2 linked regions of the Desulfurobacterium sp. TC5-1 genome follow. The protein of the gene in region 1 binds, or shares a complex with, the protein of each later gene. Links are inferred from orthologs where the notes say so. Each region holds a gene or a part of one and is shown on either strand. Other genes may lie near its edges. The genes, in order: secA and secY.

What was found.
Region 2: the proteins of secA (region 1) and secY are in contact, whole or in part, in a crystal structure (PDB 3DIN), measured with the Thermotoga maritima proteins. The link is inferred for Desulfurobacterium sp. TC5-1 from one-to-one orthologs. Residues at the interface, in WP_004082002.1 of Thermotoga maritima: Glu261, Ala262, Arg263, Lys300, Ala301, Arg302, Thr303, Ile304, Ile305, Leu323, Tyr324, Asp325, Pro326, Val329, Ser330, Tyr333, Ile336, Lys340, Phe345, Val349, Glu363, Phe364, Tyr374, Ser375, Gly376, Gly377, Glu393, Ile395, Thr482, Ser483; in WP_004081795.1 of Thermotoga maritima: Glu108, Gly109, Glu110, Glu111, Ala236, Glu237, Arg238, Arg239, Ile240, Thr241, Ile242, Gln243, Tyr244, Ala245, Arg246, Arg247, Val248, Thr249, Gly250, Arg251, Arg252, Val253, Tyr254, Gly256, Ala257, Ser258, Thr259, Tyr260, Leu261, Pro262.

Annotation. Positions count from the first base shown.
Region 1 is NZ_ATXC01000001.1:359,499-362,966, reverse strand. Bases 221-3,367 are described here. They hold secA (preprotein translocase subunit SecA), read right to left. Parts: upstream 3,015-3,367; coding sequence 426-3,014; downstream 221-425. Other genes in these bases: H153_RS0101825 (hypothetical protein), read right to left, coding at 3,081-3,367; H153_RS0101835 (C40 family peptidase), read right to left, coding at 221-354. Also shown: more of H153_RS0101835, read right to left, coding at 1-220; more of H153_RS0101825, read right to left, coding at 3,368-3,377; ppsA (phosphoenolpyruvate synthase), read right to left, coding at 3,461-3,468. UniProt on the Escherichia coli protein: Required for protein export, interacts with the SecYEG preprotein conducting channel.
Region 2 is NZ_ATXC01000001.1:1,248,278-1,251,540, forward strand. The notes cover bases 37-2,978. They hold secY (preprotein translocase subunit SecY), read right to left. Parts: upstream 2,203-2,978; coding sequence 871-2,202; downstream 37-870. Other genes in these bases: map (type I methionyl aminopeptidase), read right to left, coding at 37-318; H153_RS0106495 (adenylate kinase), read right to left, coding at 311-874; rplO (50S ribosomal protein L15), read right to left, coding at 2,206-2,664; rpmD (50S ribosomal protein L30), read right to left, coding at 2,666-2,851; rpsE (30S ribosomal protein S5), read right to left, coding at 2,855-2,978. Also shown: more of map, read right to left, coding at 1-36; more of rpsE, read right to left, coding at 2,979-3,263. UniProt on the Escherichia coli protein: The central subunit of the protein translocation channel SecYEG. Consists of two halves formed by TMs 1-5 and 6-10.

The sequences.
Region 1 (3,468 bases):
TACAGTGTCTGTAATGGAATAAATATCCTGAGGATTAAGCTCTGAAAGTGTTTTTACTGCCAGTTCCCTTTCAGAGGCTTCCGAAAGTTCTCTCGCCTCCGTTTCAAGTAGATTTATCGTGGCAACGCTCTTTTTCGGCTTTGCAAACCGGCTTCTACCGGGAACAATTAAACGCTGGCCGGGCCTTAAAAGTTTTCCTCTTATACCATTCAGGCGTCTTATTGTCTCAACAGTTGTATGGTATTTGCGGGCTATTTTGTAGAGGGAATCGCCTCTTCTAACAACATATAAATCTGCCCTTGCAGTTACCGGCAGAACGCATAAAGCTACAGCAATTAACAACTTCCTCACCATTTTCCCTCCCTTAACCCACATTACCATAACATAAATTAACAGATTTGTAAAGGCCTGAAACCTTTTAAGCCTCAGGCCTTATTTCCACTTTCTTCTATCTGGCTTTCAACATATTTAAAATAGTTAAATATACCGTCAACCGTTGCATCTTCTATTCTGGAAATAAGTTCCTCAAACAGTATAAACGCCTCCTTCTTAAACTCAACAATTGGATCTTTCTGAGCGTAACCCCTCCAGCCAATACTCTCTTTTATGTGGTCTAACGCTCTCAAGTGCTGTCTCCAGTAGTGATCAAGTGTCTGAAGCATAATGAGACGCTCTATCTCTCTCAACTGCTGGCTTCCTATGAGTTTTTCCTTTTCTTCATACTCCTTTACAAGTCTATCGTAAATGAGATGGAATAGTTTATCTCTCTCATCAACCGCACCTTCAACTTTCATCTCCATAAGTTCTTTAAACGACGAAGGGATATCAAACTCAAGACCGAAACGAAGTTCTAATGCCCTCTTCAATCCTTCGAAATCCCATTCATCAGGAATAATATTTTCCGGAGCATAAAGGTCTATAAGCTTCCAAACAACCTCTTCAATCATGTAGAGAATATCCTCTTTAAAGTTTTCTCCATCAAGCAGTTTATTCCTCTGCTCATAAATTACCTTTCTCTGAACGTTGTAAACCTCATCGTACTCTAAAAGTCTCTTTCTTATCTGGAAGTTCTGGTCCTCAACCCTTTTCTGTGCATTTTCAAGGGCTTTTGAAACCATCTTGTGTGTTATTGGCTCGTCATCCGGAACGTTCATCATTTCCATTAACTTCTTAATTCTGTCAGAACCGAAAAGTCTCAAAAGATCATCTTCAAGAGAGAGGAAAAATCTTGATTCTCCGGGGTCCCCCTGTCTCCCTGCACGACCTCTCAACTGATTGTCTATACGACGGGCCTCGTTTCTTTCAGTTCCTATGATGTAAAGGCCGCCAAGCTCTATAACCTTTTTCTTTTCTTCTTCCGTTATCTTCTTAAACTTTTCCGTTTCCTCTTTAAGAAGTTCCTCGTACTTTTCTTCACCTACCTTTTCCGGCGTTATTCCCCTCTTCTTAAGTTCCTGCCTGGCCATATATTCAGGATTGCCACCAAGAAGAATGTCCGTTCCACGACCAGCCATGTTTGTTGCTATCGTAACAGCACCAAGCCTCCCAGCCTGGGCAACAATCTCCGCTTCCCTCTCATGATATTTAGCGTTAAGAACGTTGTGTGGAATTCCTTTTTTCTTTAAAAGCATGGATAGATATTCTGAAGCTTCAATAGAGTTTGTTCCAACAAGAACAGGTCTTCCCCTTTTGTAGTTTTTCTCTATCTCCTTAACAACAGCATCGTACTTTGCCTTCATTGTTTTATAGATAACGTCTGGATGGTCTATTCTTATAACCGGTTTATTGGTAGGAATAACAACAACATCAAGTCCGTAAATCTCTTTCAGTTCTGCCGCTTCCGTTTCCGCTGTACCGGTCATTCCAGCAAGCTTTTTGTAGAGACGGAAGTAATTCTGAATCGTTATCGTTGCAAGTGTCTGGTTTTCAGCCTCTATCTTAACCTTCTCTTTTGCCTCTACAGCCTGATGGAGACCGTCACTCCAGCGTCTTCCCGGCATTATCCTCCCTGTGAATTCATCTACGATAATTACCTTGCCATCTTTTACAACGTAATCAACATCCTTTTTAAAAAGGTGGTGAGCCCTCAGAGACTGTATAATTCCGTGGAGCAGGTCAGCAAATTTAGGATCATAGAGATTAAAATCTTTTATACCCGTCATTTTCGTAACAATTTTTTCAACTTCTCTTATCCCCTCATCTGTTAAAACAGCAGTTTTGTTCTTTTCATCAACGGTAAAGTGCTTCTCTTTTTTAAGCTGTCTAACGATAGAATCGGCAATGTAGTAGATATCAACATTTTCCTCTGAAGGACCAGAGATAATTAGCGGCGTTCTTGCTTCGTCAATCAAAATAGAATCGGCTTCGTCAACTATCGCGTAGAAAAGCTCTCTCTGAACCCTTTCATCCTTTGAAAACGCCATGTTGTCACGGAGGTAATCAAATCCAAATTCACTGTTGGTTCCGTATGTTACATCCCTTAAATACATCTCTTTTCTTTCCGGCTTTTCCATGCTGTTCTGAAGATAACCAACAGTTATGCCAAGGTAGTTATAGACAGGACCCATCCACTCTGCATCCCTCTTGGCGAGGTAATCGTTAACGGTAACAACGTGAACACCCTTTCCTGCAAGTGCGTTAAGATAAACGGGAAGCGTTGCCACCAACGTTTTACCTTCACCGGTCTTCATCTCAGCAACTTTCCCCTGATGAAGAACCATACCACCTATAAGCTGTACATCGTAGTGCCTCATTCCAAGAGTTCTCTTTGCAGCTTCACGAACGGCTGCAAAAGCCTCAGGCAGAATCCTGTCCATGTATTTAAACTGTTCTTTTACATCCTTTATCTTGGAAAGTTCTTCCTTCCATTTAGCCGTGAGGGCTTGAAGCTCTTCTTTACTCTTCTTCTCAAACTCAGGTTCCAGCGCATTTATTTTCTCGACAATCGGCTTCATTTTTTTAACTGCTCTTTCGTTTTTACTGCCAAAAAGCTTCGTAAGAACAATATCTATCATTTAAGACCTCCTGATTTTTTCTAAATTTATCGCAGGTGATTGAAAAGATGAAAATAGCATATGAATTTAAATAAGAGGTGACGCACGAGGCGGGAGAGCTCTTTTCGTGAAAGAACAGAAAAATAACGGCGAATTTTCAGAAAAGGTATAAATGGAATCTGTTTCATGCTTGGAACGTTTTGAGGCGGAAAAGAAAGATATCTTTTCTAATCTAAGTTCAATTTCTTTTTTAATGCTAACAACAGCAACCGTTTCTACAGAAGAGCCAACTGGCGAAAAAACCTCTACCGGCGCTTCTCCGCAGGTAAAAACGGTCAAAAAGATAAATCCAACTATAATCGTATTAATTCTGAACTTTTTCATGGCGATTTAAAGATACACCAATAAGTGGAAAGTGTCAAAATATTTGGATGGAACGGCGGGAAACGTTTCCCGCCGTTAAGCTACTATAGTC
Region 2 (3,263 bases), 890 kb from region 1 along the record:
TATAACGCCAAAATCGAGGCTGACAATGTCTCCCTCTTTAAACACCTTCTTCTTCGTCGGTAGACCGTGGACAACCTCTTCATTCACAGAAACACAGATGGCTCCGGGAAAGCCAGCATACCCTAAAAAGGCCGGTTTTACACCGTATTCTTTACAGTAACTTTTAGCAAGCTTATCTATATCAAGAGCTGATACTCCCGGCTTTACCTCTTCTCCTATTTTAAGGAGAATCTCCATAGTTAGAGCCGCTGCATTCCTTAATCTGGCTACCTCTTCAGGGCTTTTCAAAATTATCTTTGGTTTAATCCTTTTAACCATTTACTCCTATTGCCTCTTCTATCTTACCTGTAATTTCGTCAATATCCCCAACACCGTTTATCTCTGCCAAAAGACCTTTGCTGGTGTAGTAATCGATAAGAGGTGCTGTTTGTTTTCTGTAAACCTCAAGCCTATTGCGGATAACGTCTTCCTTATCGTCTGCCCTTCCTCTTGCAAGAAGTCTTTTAACTATCTCTTCATCTTCAACGTTAAGGTAGATAACCTTATCAAGTTCCATTCCTATCTCTTTTAAAAGTTCATCAAGAGCTTCAGCCTGAGGAAGCGTTCTTGGAAATCCATCAAGGATAAAACCGTTCTTTCTAACATCATCCTGAGAAAGCCTCTCTTTTATAATGCCTATTATTACATCATCAGGAACAAGCTCTCCCTTGTCCATGTAAGACTTTGCAAGCTTTCCAAGCTCCGTTCCCTCTTTAACAGCCGCCCTGAGGATATCACCGGTAGCAATGTGAGGAACTCCATACTTTTCCGCTATTCTCACAGCCTGAGTCCCCTTACCGGCTCCCGGAGGTCCCAGGAATATAACTTTTATCATCTTACTCCCCCAAATCCAGTTCTCCTGCGTCTCTTCCTCTTTCCTAAGAATCCTTCGTAAGAAACGTTCAGAGCAAAAGCCTCTATCCTTCTCAATGTATCAAGGGCAACACCAACAACGATCAGAAGTGCCGTTCCGCCAAAGTAAAACGGGAAATGCATTTTCTGCATAATTATGAGAGGAACAATAGCTATGGCTGTAAGGAAAACGGCACCTGCAAAGGTCAATCTTGAAACGATCCTGTCAAGATATTCAACCGTGTCTTTACCGGCTCTAACACCCGGAATAAAACCACCTGCCTTGTTAAGGTTGTCGGCAATCTCTTCAGGATTGAAGATAACTGCAGTGTAAAAGTAGGTGAAGAAAAAGATAAGCACACCGTAAATAATCAGATAGGTTGGTGTTCCAGGTGTAAGAATCTGAGCTATCTTCTGAGCCCAGGAAGCGTGGATAAACTTTGTTATTGTTGCTGGAAACATCATAATTGATGCCGCAAAGATAATAGGAATAACGTTAGCAGGGTTAAGCTTTATAGGCAGAAAACTGGTGTATGTTCCGCCAACCTGAGGCGTTGAGCGTTTGGCATACTGAAGAGGAACTCTCCTTTCTGCCATTTCAACGTATATTACAAGTGCAGTCATTGTAAGAATAATAAGGATAATTCCTATCAATTTAAAAAGTGAAAGTTCTCCACTTTTAAACTGCGTAATCACGTTTATAACTGATGAAGGTATTCTGCTGACAATACCTGCAAAGATAAGCAGTGACATACCTTCACCAACACCATGTTCCGTTATCTTCTCGCCAAGCCACATAAGGAATGTTGAACCAGCTACCAGCGTGGTAACGCAGACAAAAATAAATGTGAAACCGGGATTTGGCACTACAGGTATACCTGAAGGACTTTTCATGCCTTGAAGGCCTATAGCTATACCCAAAGCCTGAATAAACGCAAGTGCAACAGAACCGTAGCGGGTGTACTGGTTAATCTTTTTCCTTCCGTACTCACCCTCTTCTTTTGCAAGTTTTTCAAGAGATGGAAACGCAACGGTAAAAAGCTGCATTATAATGGAAGCACTGATGTAAGGCATAACGCCAAGTGCAAAAATTGTCAGCTTTGAAAGCGCACCACCGGAAAAGGCATCCATAAAACCGAACATCGTCCCCTGTGCTCTCTGGAAAAATTCAGAAAGAGCCGCAACATTAATACCCGGAGTTGGTATATGCGCTCCAAGCCTGAAAACGGCAAGGAGCGCAAACGTAAATAGAAGCCTCTTCTTTAATTCCGGTACTTCAAACACATTGGCAAATATCTTGGAAAGGTTCATTTATTACCTCTCTATAATCTCACAAACGCCACCTGCTGCTTCTATCTTTTCCCTGGCAGATGCAGAAAACTTGTGGGCTCTAACTGTAAGCTTAACGTTAATCTCTCCATCCCCAAGAATCTTCACAGGCTTATTTCTCGCAACAAGTCCTGCAGAAGCCAAAACCTCAGGAGTAACCTCCGTTCCCTCTTCAAACCTGTTAAGGTCCTTAACGTTAACAACTTCATACTCTTTCTTGAAAGGATAATTAGAAAATCCTCTTTTTGGAAATCTCATGTAAAGAGGTGTCTGTCCACCTTCAAATCCTGGTCTTGTTCCACCACTCCATCCGGAACGAGCCTTCTGGCCTTTTTGCCCTCTACCGGAAGTTTTACCAACACCAGAACCATGACCTCTACCAACTCTCTTTTTCTCTCTAACGGCACCTTTATTTGGTTTCAGGTTATGTAATTTAAGTTCCATTTCACTCCTCCAGTGGTTCTACTTTTACAAGCTCTCTAACCTTATCTATCATCCCTTCGATAGCAGGATTTAGCTCTTTAACAGTGCTTCTTCCTCTTTTTCTCAGACCAAGAGCCTCAAGTGTGGCTCTCTTCTTTTTACTCTTTCCGGCAAGCCCTCTTACAAGCGTTATCTTAACCTTAGCCATCTATTACCTCCTGATAATCTCGCCTTCCGGCGTAATTCTTCTTCCCGGAAGCTTCCAGCGTCTTCTAAGCTCTTCGGTAGATACACCACGAAGCTGGGCAAACTCTTCAGGAAGTTTAAGTTTTTCAAGAGCCTTAATAACAGCCCTAACAACGGTGTGTGGGTTTGTTGAACCTATAACTTTCGTAAGAATATCAGTAATACCGGCTGACTCAAGAACTGCACGAACTGGAGCTGATGCAATAACTCCAGTACCAGGGGCAGCCGGTCTCATAATAATGGTTGATGCCCCGAATCTTTCCTGAATTTCAAAAGGTATAGTACCATCAACAACCGGAATTTTTATTAAGTTTTTCTTGGCATCTTCGGTAGCCTTTCTGATAGCATCTGGAACTTCAGACGCCTTACCTCTA